Regions from separate parts of the Bacillus sp. SH7-1 genome, predicted to be linked through region 4. Evidence: riboswitches for the same ligand, from Rfam matches in the RefSeq annotation. Region 4 holds a riboswitch; each other region holds the start of a gene.
The links. A riboswitch is a leader RNA that binds a small molecule or an ion and turns the genes downstream of it on or off. The one in region 4 is predicted to bind thiamine pyrophosphate.
Positions count from the first base shown of each region.

Region 1: another riboswitch for thiamine pyrophosphate. It lies ahead of thiC (phosphomethylpyrimidine synthase ThiC); the one in region 4 lies ahead of tenA (thiaminase II).
Region 2: another riboswitch for thiamine pyrophosphate. It lies ahead of thiT (energy-coupled thiamine transporter ThiT); the one in region 4 lies ahead of tenA (thiaminase II).
Region 3: another riboswitch for thiamine pyrophosphate. It lies ahead of DN390_RS19790 (MTH1187 family thiamine-binding protein); the one in region 4 lies ahead of tenA (thiaminase II).

Region 1 covers NZ_QNUD01000003.1:204,498-207,710, reverse strand. Annotated here, with positions in the region: gene lldP (L-lactate permease) at 1-1,260, shown strand, start outside; TPP riboswitch at 1,332-1,447, shown strand; gene thiC (phosphomethylpyrimidine synthase ThiC) at 1,562-3,213, shown strand, end outside.
Region 2 covers NZ_QNUD01000030.1:76,594-79,806, forward strand. Annotated here, with positions in the region: gene DN390_RS22210 (sensor histidine kinase) at 1-672, shown strand, start outside; gene thiT (energy-coupled thiamine transporter ThiT) at 880-1,548, opposite strand; TPP riboswitch at 1,633-1,734, opposite strand; gene DN390_RS22220 (FeoA family protein) at 1,929-2,156, shown strand; gene feoB (ferrous iron transport protein B) at 2,153-3,213, shown strand, end outside.
Region 3 covers NZ_QNUD01000024.1:105,587-108,799, reverse strand. Annotated here, with positions in the region: gene DN390_RS19800 (ABC transporter substrate-binding protein) at 1-494, opposite strand, end outside; gene DN390_RS19795 (ABC transporter permease) at 491-1,264, opposite strand; gene DN390_RS19790 (MTH1187 family thiamine-binding protein) at 1,236-1,556, opposite strand; TPP riboswitch at 1,657-1,758, opposite strand; gene DN390_RS19785 (methyl-accepting chemotaxis protein) at 1,820-3,213, opposite strand, start outside.
Region 4 covers NZ_QNUD01000006.1:122,745-125,957, reverse strand. Annotated here, with positions in the region: gene DN390_RS06240 (SH3 domain-containing protein) at 1-1,057, opposite strand, end outside; TPP riboswitch at 1,327-1,438, shown strand; TPP riboswitch at 1,498-1,600, shown strand; gene tenA (thiaminase II) at 1,683-2,378, shown strand; gene DN390_RS06230 (ABC transporter ATP-binding protein) at 2,347-3,096, shown strand; gene DN390_RS06225 (ABC transporter permease) at 3,096-3,213, shown strand, end outside.

The DNA of each region.
Region 1 (3,213 bases), on a different contig from region 4:
TTTGGTGCACCAGTAGCGATTACGGCAGCACTTCTTGCAGGGCTTGGATTAAATCCTTTATATGCAGCGGGTCTTTGTTTGATTGCAAATACGGCACCAGTAGCGTTCGGAGCGATGGGAATTCCGATTACCGTTGCTGGACAAGTAACAGGTATTGATCCACATAAAATCGGACAAATGGCTGGACATCAATTACCGTTCTTATCATTATTTGTTCCATTCTTTATCGTATTTTTAATGGACGGGTTGAAAGGGGTAAGACAAACGTGGCCTGCTTTACTTGTAGCAGGTAGCTCATTTGCAATTACACAGTTCATTACAGCGACATTTTTAGGGCCGGAACTTCCGGATATTACATCGGCACTTGTAAGTTTAGTTAGTTTGGCGCTGTTCTTAAAAGTATGGCAACCGAAAGAAATTTATCAATCCGGGCAAGCAAATAGTGAAGTAGCAGCAACAACGACAGCAGCATCGATGCCGAAATTAACGTTTGGAAAGGTAGTGAAGGCATGGTCTCCATTTATCGTATTAACGGTTATGGTAGTCATTTGGAGCCAAAGTTTCTTTAAAGCATTATTTGCTTCAGGAGGCGCGTTAGAAAGTCTTGTATTTAAGTTTGAAATTCCAGGATTGCACAATTTGGTAATGAAAGCAGAGCCAATCGTAAATAAACCGACGCCTTATGAGGCGATTTTGAAGCTTGATGTATTATCAGCAACTGGAACAGCGATTTTAATTGCTTGCATCATTTCCATGTTTATTTTGAAAATGAATGTAAAAGATGCAGTAGTGACATTTAAAGAAACGTTAAGCGAATTAAAAATGCCAATTCTATCTATTGGATTCGTATTAGGATTTGCATTTATCGCAAACTATTCTGGTCTATCTTCTACTTTAGCGTTAGCACTAGCAGGAACTGGCGGATTATTCCCGTTCTTCTCACCATTCCTAGGCTGGATTGGCGTATTCTTAACAGGTTCCGATACGTCAGCGAATGCATTATTCTCAAATCTACAAGCAATTACAGCACAACAAGTTGGCGTATCTGAAGTGCTTCTCGTTGCAGCAAATACAACGGGCGGTGTAACAGGTAAAATGATTTCTCCGCAATCAATTGCGATTGCTTGTGCGGCAGTTGGACTTGCTGGAAAAGAATCAGATTTATTCCGCTTTACAGTGAAGCATAGTTTATTCTTCGTAATTATTGTTGGTATTATGACGTATGTACAGGCATATTATTTAACGTGGATGATTCCGTAAAAAGCAAAAGAATTAAACTTTGCATTTTTCAGATTATCGTGTATGATGGGAAAGTATTGAAAATTAAATCAGTGATAAACTAGGGGTGCCTAACGTATGCGTAGGCTGAGAGAGAAGCGCGTGATCTTCTTAACCCTTTGGACCTGATCTGGCTCGTACCAGCGTAGGGAAGTTAACGGCTTTACATAATGATGTCTTTTATGAGCCAGGTCCTTATTTTTTTATGGACCTGGCTCTTTTTATTTTGGCATACGCTGGCCATATCTCGTCCTTGTCACGAACAGGGGAGGCAACAAAGGTTATGAAACAATCTGTTTCAGCTGAGCAAATTGAATTGAAATCGAGTTTACCAGGGAGTAAGAAAGTATATGTGGATGGACCACGCGCAGGTATGAAAGTGCCGATGCGTGAGATTGAACAAAGCGAAACGAACGGCGTCTCAAATCCACCAATCCGTGTGTATGATACGAGCGGTCCTTATACGGATCCGGCGTATACAGTGGAGCTGGAAAAGGGGTTGCAGGCGCCGCGCCACTCTTGGGTTCTAGAGCGCGGGGATGTAGAGGCATATGAAGGGCGCGAGGTGAAACCAGAGGATGACGGTGTGAAAGTGGCTTCGAAACATACACCTATTTTCCCGCAAATGGATCGCCAGCCGCTTAGAGCGAAGCAAGGTGCAAATGTTACGCAAATGCATTATGCGCGTAATGGCATTATTACGTCTGAGATGGAATACGTTGCGATTCGTGAAGGCGTAGAGCCTGAGTTTGTTCGTAAGGAAATTGCGGAAGGTCGTGCCATTTTACCAGCGAATATTAATCATCCGGAAGCAGAACCGATGATTATCGGGCGTAATTTCCACGTGAAGGTAAATGCAAATATCGGAAACTCTGCTGTATCTTCTTCTATTGCGGAAGAAGTAGAGAAGATGACGTGGGCTACTCGCTGGGGGGCAGATACGATTATGGATTTATCTACAGGTAAAAACATTCATACGACGCGTGAGTGGATTATTCGTAATGCGCCTGTACCAGTTGGAACTGTGCCGATTTATCAGGCGCTGGAAAAGGTAAATGGAATTGCAGAAGATTTAACGTGGGAAGTGTATCGTGATACGTTAATTGAGCAAGCGGAGCAAGGCGTGGATTACTTTACGATTCACGCTGGTGTATTACTTCGTTACATTCCAATTACGGCAAAGCGTACGACAGGTATCGTTTCGCGTGGTGGTTCGATTATGGCGCAGTGGTGTTTATTCCATCATAAAGAAAACTTCCTATATACTCATTTTGAAGAGATTTGTGAAATTATGAAGCAGTACGATGTTTCGTTCTCTCTTGGAGATGGATTACGTCCAGGTTCGATTGCAGATGCAAATGACGAGGCACAATTCTCTGAGCTTGAAACACTTGGTGAATTAACGAAAATTGCTTGGAAACATGATGTGCAAGTGATGATTGAAGGACCTGGACATGTACCGATGCATTTAATTAAAGAGAATATGGAAAAAGAGCTTGATATTTGTCAGGGTGCGCCGTTCTATACACTTGGGCCGTTAACGACAGATATTGCACCAGGTTATGACCATATTACATCGGCGATTGGAGCTGCGATGATTGGCTGGTTTGGAACGGCGATGCTTTGTTATGTAACGCCGAAAGAACATTTAGGATTGCCAAATAAAGATGATGTTCGCACGGGGGTTATTACGTACAAGATCGCTGCACATGCAGCTGATCTTGCGAAAGGGCACAAAACAGCTCATCAGCGTGATGATGCACTTTCAAAAGCTCGTTTTGAATTCCGTTGGCGCGATCAATTTAATTTATCTTTAGATCCTGAGCGTGCGATGGAGTATCACGATGAAACACTGCCAGCAGAAGGCGCGAAAACGGCTCATTTCTGCTCCATGTGTGGACCGAAGTTTTGTAGTATGAGAATTTCACATGATAT
Region 2 (3,213 bases), on a different contig from region 4:
GAAAAGACGCGGAAAGAATTTATTTCAGGTGTTTCACATGAATTAAAAACACCACTGAGTATTATGAAAAGCTGCATTTCTATTTTGAAAGACGGGGTAGCTGAACATAAAAAAGAATACTATTTTCAAGCGATGGAACGAGAAGTAGACAAAATGGATACGTTAATTTTAGATATGCTTGAGTTAGCTAAATTTGAGTCAGGTACATATAAAATGAAAAAGGATTTATTTTATATTGATTCGATAATTGAAGATATATGTGAACACCTTTCTGTGGAAATAGAGAAAAAAGAACTTCGTGTTCATAAAAATATAGGTCCATTTGAAGTAATGGCAAATCAAGGCCGGATTGAACAAGTCATCGTGAACTTCATTACGAATGCTATACGTTATACACCAAATAAAGAAGATATTATTATTTCTACAATAGATGAGAAAGAGCGTATAAAAGTATGTATTGAAAATAAAGGTACTCACATTGAAGAAGAGCAGTTAGATAAAATTTGGGATCGTTTTTATCGCGTGGATGCAGCTCGTCAGCGTTCGCAAGGTGGAACAGGGCTTGGTCTTGCTATTTCAAAAAATATTTTAGAACTGCATGATGCTGAATATGGAGTAAAGAATACAGAAGATGGTGTGTTATTTTACTTTTATTTACAGAAAAAAGCGTAGACAATATAATCTACGCTTTTTTAATTTATTTTCATATTATCTTTACCTAATCTTTATTTTCAAACGATATAATCTGATTAGAAAATGGGGTTATGTAAGGAGTCGATGAACCGTGCATAGCAATTGGCTAAGTATAATGGTATTTATTTTCTTTTGCGCATTTATTGTATTTTTGATTAATATTACGATATGAAAAAAGAGCGCTCATTAAGCGCCCTTTTTTTGTGTATTCATTTGATAAGCACTGATGCTTTTGAATAAGCGTGGTGAAGTGAGGAATAAAAATATAAGTAAAACTGTACATAAAATAAAAGAACCGAGCATTGTACTGCCGTTTACGATTAATGAATATAGCACAGCTGATTGACCTTTCGGCGCATATTGTCCCCAGAAAATAATACCGGCAATAAAGTGACAGAAATAGCGAGCAAAGCTACCGATAAATGTAGCAAGGATAATATAAGCAAGGACTTTCTTACCTTGATTTTGTTTTGATGAAGGTTTGTTTTTACGGCTACCTAAATTTGTTTGTTCTAAGTTATTTTCATTAGACGTTAAAAGTGCTTTTTGAATTGGACGATAGAATAAGCCAGCAAATCCGATAAAAGCAAAGGCAATGAAGTACTCAATGAATGCTTGAACAGGTGTTAAAATGTAAGCATCTCCCACGACAATTTGTAATAGTCCCCAAACTAAACCACCTAAGAAAGCTGATTTAAAGCCCCAGCGGTAAGCAATAATAAAAATAGGAATCATAGCGAATGAGATGGAACCGCCTGTTGGAAGTTTAAGTGATAATGGTAAAATGTCGATAATCATGGCGAAGGCTGCAAGAATAGCAGATTCGATCATCGCTTGTAAATTGGTGTTACGCATGTTGTCTCCCCCTAAATCCAAGTTGTACAAAAAAGAACATTATCATAGGAGGATACGAAATACGTAAATAAAAAGAGGTATGTATTTCGGACGTTTGCACAATCCCTGCGTTAGCATTAACTAACAGGTTCGAAGGGTCGGAACGAAGTGTTCCCTCTCAGCGGCATGGCTCCCCCTGTGATAACGAGATTCTTTATTTGCTATTGTTTATTGTAAGCGAAATGGATGAGAATGGCAAATGAATCAAGTATGACAATTATTGAAATATAATTGTATTGAAATGTTAATAAATATGAAGCGAAAAGATATAGTCCAAATGAAATAGAGTATGCTATAATTTTTTTGAAAATAATTATCATTCTCTTCTGAGGGGGAAGGTTATGAGCTTAGTAGATATTAAAATTGGCGAGAAAGTGTTAGTAAAAAGTATTCATTCGTTAGATCAGTTACTAAAGAGAAGACTGGCTGCTTTTGGTCTTTCTGAAGGAAGTGAACTTCGCATGAAGCAAAAAGCGATGTTCAAAGGTCCTTGTACATTGGAGTGTCGTGGACAGTTAATTAGTATTCGTCATTGTGACGCGAAAATGATAAAGGTGGAATTAGCGTGAATAAGGTAGCTTTGCTAGGGAATCCGAATACAGGGAAAACATCATTATTTAATGCACTTACTGGTTCTTATGAGTATGTAGGAAACTGGAGCGGTGTAACAGTAGAAAAGAAGGTTGGTAAATTAAAAGATAAGCAAGGAACATTAATTGATTTACCAGGCGTCTATGATTTAAATCCAGTTTCACGTGATGAAGGTGTTGTAACAAACTTTCTATTAACAGAAGAATTTCAGCATATGTTAAATATTGTGGATTCTTCGCAGTTCGAACGAAATATGCATTTAACGTTGCAATTACTTGAATTTGGTAAGCCCGTTTCAATTGGTTTAAATATGATTGATGTGGCGAAGCAAAGAGGAATTGTCATTGATGTAAAACGATTATCAGAACTATTAGATGTAACAGTCGTTCCTGTCGTTGCAAGAAGTGGAAAAGGCTGTGAAGAACTACTTGCAACTCTTAAAGAAAATGACAAAAATGAGAAAAAGCCATTCATTATTTCATATGGTGCACGAATGGATGAAGGGATTGGAGAGGTAATTTCTCTTTTAGAGAAAGAGAATTATGAGCATCCAAGATGGTTAGCCCTTCAATTTCTAAGCAATAACGAAGTAGTAGAAAAAGAAATGAAAGCACTACCAATTTATAAGGAACTCATAGCCATTCGATCTCGCTTAGAAGGAAAACTTGATTGTACGTTAGAGGAGCATATTTACAAGACTCGTGAAGCGTATATTGAAAAGTTAAAAACAAATGTTATGAAGCATGAGAAAGAAGGGAAAATTCCTTTTTCGGAAAAAATTGATAGGTTAATTACACATAAAATTTTAGGACTTCCAATCTTTTTAGCAGTTATGTTTTTTATTTTTCAGGTTACGTTTACGTGGATTGGTACACCTTTATCGGATATGTTAGATGAGTTTTTTGGTGGCCAGCTTACGGATTGGGTGACAGCTGGACTTACAAGTATTGGAGCTTCTGATTTTATTCAAGCACTCGTTACAGAAGGTATTATTGCCGGTGTTGGTGCTGTATTAGTATTCGTTCCACAAATCTT
Region 3 (3,213 bases), on a different contig from region 4:
ACTTTATTAAAATCAGCTTGATGTTTCTCCATAATTGTCTTCAACGTTGCTTCTTCTGCTGGTCCTCCCCAGCCTCCGTAACGTTTGCCTTCAAAATTTTTCGGTGAAGTCATGTTATCTTTCTTAAGTGACGCAAAAGCTGAAGTGTTATGCTGAATAATCGCTCCGACAGATACAACAGGAATACCTTCCACCCGCGCCAACGTTACATTTTCTTGTGCGCTTATTGCGAAGTCAGCTTTTCCTGAAGCTATCATTTGCTCTGCTGTTACATTATCACCAGGCTGAATAATTTCTACATCTAAGCCTTGCTTTTTATAATACTCTTTCGCTTGCGCTACATATAAACCAGTATGATTCGTATTCGGGAACCAATCTAATACTACTTTTATTTTTTGATCTTTACTTGTACTTTCCTCTTTCTTCGCCGGATTACATCCAGCCACACCTACTGCTAATAAGGCAGCCAACATAACTTTTAAACCTTTTTTCATTTTCTGCCGTCCTTTCTATATATCCATGGTGCTGTTATTCTTGCCATAAACTCCACGATAAAATACAGACATAATGTCACCATAACAATAATTGCTGCAACACCAAATACCCGGGCTGTTAAAAAGGATTTTGTAGCCCTCGTAAGCATAACTCCTAATCCTTCACTTGCACCGAGCCATTCCCCAATAATCGCTCCCATTACGCTATATGTAACTGCAATTTTCAAACCAGAGAAAAAGTATGGAAGCACTGCTGGAAACTTTACTTTCTGGTAAACTTGCCATTTCGTCGCCTTCATCGTTTGCAACAACTTCAACATATTTTTATCTACCGTTTGAAAACCTTCTAAAATGCTAAGCGCAATCGGGAAGAAACAAACGAGTATGACTACCATTACTTTCGGTAGCATTCCATATCCAAACCAAATAATAAATAACGGTGCAAGTACAACGATTGGAATCGTTTGCGAAATAACAAGCAACGGATTTATTAAAATACGAAATAAAGGGATAACGTCCATAACAATTGCAATACTTGTCCCAATTAAAACTGCAAAAAATAGTCCAATTATAACCTCTTGTAACGTTTGCATCGTATTCGGTAATAATAAATCTTTCATTCCTATTAATTCTTGAACAATCGCAGAAGGCTTCGGTAAAATCCACGGTTCAATTTTAAATAATGAAACAGATCCTTCCCATATCGCAATGAGAAGGATAAGCCAAATTGTTGTAATTATTTTAGATTGCTTCTGGTTTTGCATATTCATCACGGTACTTCCAAACCTTTTCATCTATCGTTACACCAGTGCTTGGACGGTAATGGATTTTAATAGAAGTAATCACTTCTTCAGCTCCAGCATCCACGCAAGCTTGTTGCGCACGTTTAACGACATCAAGAAGTACATCTAATTCTCCTTCCAGCGTTGTTTCCATTGCTCCTACTTCATAACGAACTCCCGATTGTTGTACAACTTCAATTGCTTTATCAACAACAGAATATACATCTTTTGTTTTTGCTTGTGGTACTACTGAAAATGACATTGTAACTTGTTGTGACATAATAAAATCCCCCTTATGAAATTTAATTTTAAAACAAGAAAAGGCTTTCCTACTGCGTAGGAAAGCCTTGTATGCAAGTTATTATAGAATAACATATGCTACATCACTTTAAGTAACTCCCTACGCTGGCATTATCCAGATCAGGTTGAGGGTCGATGTTTGCTTACATCCTCTCAGCCAATTGGCTCCCCGGTCCTTAATTCGTTTTCATTGTAGCATGATTTATTTTATTGAACAAACAAAAGCATGTATAATCATTTCAGTTAACTTTTAAATTCTCCAATTAACTCTTGTAACTCCTGTGAAAGCCAGCTTAAAGAACTAGCTAATTCAGCAATATCTTGTACAGACATTTCCTGTTCTTTCATACTTTCTTGAACATTACTACTACTATTCGCATACTTATTTGCGATAAGTGATAGTTCATTTACAACACGAACAATATTTTGGCTATTTTGCAATATATTATTTGAATTGCTAGAAACAACTCCAACTTGATTGGTAACAGTTTGTGCTGATTTCGAAATTTTTTCAAAGAAAGCACCACTACTTTCAACAAGTTTAATTCCAGATTCTACTTCTTTTGAAGTTTTTTGCATTGAAACAACAGCTTCTTCCGTTCCGGCTTGTGTTTCCCCTATTAATTTTGCTATATCTTTTGCTGATGCTTCCGTCTGCTCTGCTAATTTACGCACTTCATCAGCAACAATGGCAAATCCCTCTTCAGTTTCCCCAGCACGTGAAGCTTCAATAGTAGCATGTAAAGCTAGCGAATTAGTTTGATTTGAAATACTTGTAATTACAGTTACAATATCACTAATTTCTTTTGATCTCGCTTCCAAAGAATATATGATAGAAGATAAATCTTGTACTGCATTTTGTATTATGTTCATTTGATTAATCGCCTGTTTAGTAACACCATTTCCTTTTCCTGAATGATATTCTATACCTTCAGACTCTTTCGCCATTTGTTTTGCAGCATTCGTTATCTCTTCCATCTTATCTTCCATTTCATATACAATACCTAAATACTGTGGTACTGAAGTTTCTTGTGACTGAGCGCCAGCTCTTAACTCAACCATAGAACTTACGATTTCTTGAACTGCCATACTATTCTCTTTCGTACTCACTGACAATTCTTTTGAAGATGAGGAAACTTGTTCTGCCGTCTGCTTCACTTTATCTATAATTCCTTTAAACTTCTCGATGGTATTATTAAAATAAGAATTAATAATACCAATATCATCTGGTCTTTCCTCTAATTTAATACTTAAATCACCTTCACCGACTTTGCGCAATCCTTCACGTAAATCCCGCAATGGAGCAAGTGCGTTACGCACGATTAAGAATTGAATAACAGTTGCAATTAAAACAGAAATACAAATAAACATTAAACCTTGTATAATGAATTTTTCCTTTGTAATAGGAACAATAGAAGCATCTACATCGGCTGCAACAATTGCCACAATATTTCCGTCTTCATCTTTAATTGGTTCTAATATCGTTACCCATGATCCTAATAGATCCTCATATACTACTGTCATGTTTGCTTTTTTCGTGCTCATTACCTTATCGTATGCTTTCATCCAAAGATCTGGTTGTTTATAATATTCTCCCGGCCTTACGTCAACAACATTTGCTAACCCTGTAGACAAAT
Region 4 (3,213 bases):
TGTTTCCCATATGACCTACTAATTGTCCAGCTTGTACTTGATCGCCAGCTTGTACAGTGCGATCTTTCATATGAGCATAGACTGTTGTATATAGTTTCCCGTTTAGTTGATGAGCGATGAACACAACATTGCCATAGCTAGCTGAATAATATGATTTCACAACTTTACCTGCAGCCGCAGCTTGGATAGAGACATTACCCTGAGCTGCAATATCTATCCCATAATGCATTTGTTCCCAGCGCATATCAAAGGTTGAGCTAATTCTTCCTTGAGTAGGGAATTTGAAAACTGCTGGAATGGAAGTAGGTTGAGCTGTTTGAGTTTGTGATTGCGTTTGATTTTGCACCACATAATGCTTTGCTACATATCCGTATCCTGTGCCAAAACGAATTTTATACCAAGTTCCGACAGTTTCCACTACTTGTATTTGTGTACCATTTTGTAATGAACCAAGTAGTGCACTACTTGTACTAGCATTGCTACGTACATTAAGTTTAGGTGTTGCAACTGTGTATTTCGTATTATTTTGAACTGTGATGCCTTTTACTAAAGGCTGTGAACCATTAGACACGAATGCCTTTTGTACGTAACCTGTTTTGCCATTATGTAAAATTTTATACCACTCACCTTTTTCTTCTTGAATGGTAACGAATTTCCCATTTGGTAATACATCTAAAATTGAAGATTCTAAATTAGGTTCAGAACGAACGTTTAATGCATTGGCATTAACGATGTATTGATTATTAGATTGAAGTTTGTTTTTTAGTAGAATAGCATCTTTTTGTACGTAACCTGCTTTATTATTAACAGATACTTTATACCAGTCATTAGTTGTTTCAAGTATATTCACTTTCGTATTAAAGCGAATTGTATCAATTGATGAGCTATTTGCGTTATCTTGTGTATGTAAGGCTACTTGATCGACTTTGACATATCCAGTTTTCACGTTAGATAATTGTTCAGCGTTGGCTGTTTGTACAGTTGTTTCTCCCATAGAAGGAAGTAAAGAGGCAATTGCGACAGTAGTTGCTGTTAAAGCAGTAGCTTTCATATTCATATAATAGAGACCTCCTCTAGTTGTATAGTTGTAATTTTATTATAGTATAAAGATATAATATAGTGGGTGTATTCACATAAATGTAATATGAAATCAATAAAAAAATAAATTTTTTGAGGATAATGATTCCTTATTATCCAATTAATTAGGATATTAATTTCTAAGATAGAATATAAGTATTAAATAGTTTTGTTATTTTGTTGACAATTGAGAAAATTAAAACAGTTGATGATGTCTTATTACGGTGTTATACTGACAGTGATAATTTCATAGTTTGCTAGGAGAGCTGGTGTTGCCAGCTGAGAGTAGGCCGTAAGCCTTTGATCCTTTTCATTACCTGATCTAGATTATGCTAGCGTAGGGAAGCAATTCGGACACTAATAATGAGTCCCGTTTCTTTGCGTATAGAAACGGGGCTTTTTTATTTAAAAATTTCATATTGAAACCACTAGGGGTGCTTGTTGTGCTGAGAGAGGAATAATCCTTAACCCTTACAGACCTGATCTAGGTAATACTAGCGAAGGGAAGTGGAGCAACGAATAAATTATAATTTTATTTGCTGTAACCACTTCTTATTTAGAAGTGGTTTTTTATTTAGATATATGAATTGAAAGGGGATAGAGAAATGAAATTTTGCGATAGATTATTAGAAACTGTACAACCAGTTTGGGAGATGAGTCATAATCATCCGTTTGTAGTAGGTATGGGAGATGGCACGTTAGAAAAAGATAAGTTTCAGTATTATATTATCCAAGATTATTTATATTTGTTAGATTATGCAAAGCTATATGCGATTGGTGTTGTAAAGGCAACGAATCCACAAGTAATGGGGAAATTTGCTGAACAAATTGATGGAATATTAAATGGAGAAATGACGATCCATAAACAGTATGCAAAAAGACTTGGAATTTCTATAGAGGAGATAGAGTCTGCCAAACCATCTGCTAAAAATTTAGCTTATACAAATTACATGATGTCTGTATCTCAAAATGGCACACTTGCGGAATTAATAGCAGCACTTCTTCCGTGTATGTGGAGCTACTGGGAAATTGGAAAGCGTTTAAATGATATTCCTGGAGCAAGAGATCATGAGTTCTTTGGTGAGTGGATTCAAGGATATAGTTCTGAAGAATACGGTAACCTTTGTATTTGGTTAATAGATTTATTAAATGAAATGGCAGTTGGAAAGTCTGGAAAAGAGCTAGATCGATTAGAGGAGATTTTCCTATATTCCAGTCGATTTGAATATTTATTCTGGGATATGTCCTATCGTAAGGAGATGTGGGGATTTGAGGAGCAAGAACATACTACAGTTTCATAATGTTTCTTTTCATTATGATGAGAAGCCAATCATCAATGAATTAAATGCTTCTATACAAGATAAAGAGTTTGTAAGTATTATCGGACCGAGTGGATGCGGGAAAAGTACTTTATTTCGCCTTATTACAGGTTTAGAAGAAGCAAGTACGGGACAGATAGAGCTGACAGAAACAAAGAGCCATCCTGTAGGGTATATGCCCCAAAAAGATATGCTCCTGCCATGGAGAACGATTATTGAGAATGCAGCTCTGCCGCTAGAGTGCCAAGGTGTACAGAAGAAAGAAGCACAAATAAAGGCAAAGGAACTGTTACATAAATTTGGCTTACAAGGGTATGAGACAAAATATCCGAAAGATTTATCTGGCGGTATGAGACAACGCGTATCTTTTATTAGAACTTTATTAACAGGCGGGGAGATATTGCTGTTAGATGAACCGTTTAGCGCGTTGGATGCTTTAACGAAGGCATCTTTGCAAGAATGGCTGTTTGAACAATGGAAAGAGTGGGAAAAAACAATTTTATTTATCACTCATGATGTGGAAGAAGCATTATTTCTTTCTAATCGAATCTTCGTTGTAGAAAATCAACCGATAACTACTTTAACTGAGAAGATTGTACCGCTTGATCGTAACCGGACAAGAAAAGATTTATATAAGCCTGAAGTGTTAGCGCTTAAAGATGAGCTTCTTAGTATGTTACAAAGGCAGGTACTCGTATGATGAACCGGTTGAAGGAACTTTTACCTGCCCTTACACTTTCTAGTATTTTACTTGTCATGTGGGAAATAGGCGCAAGAATTGTAGATGAGATGTACATTTTACCGTCACCATCTGCAA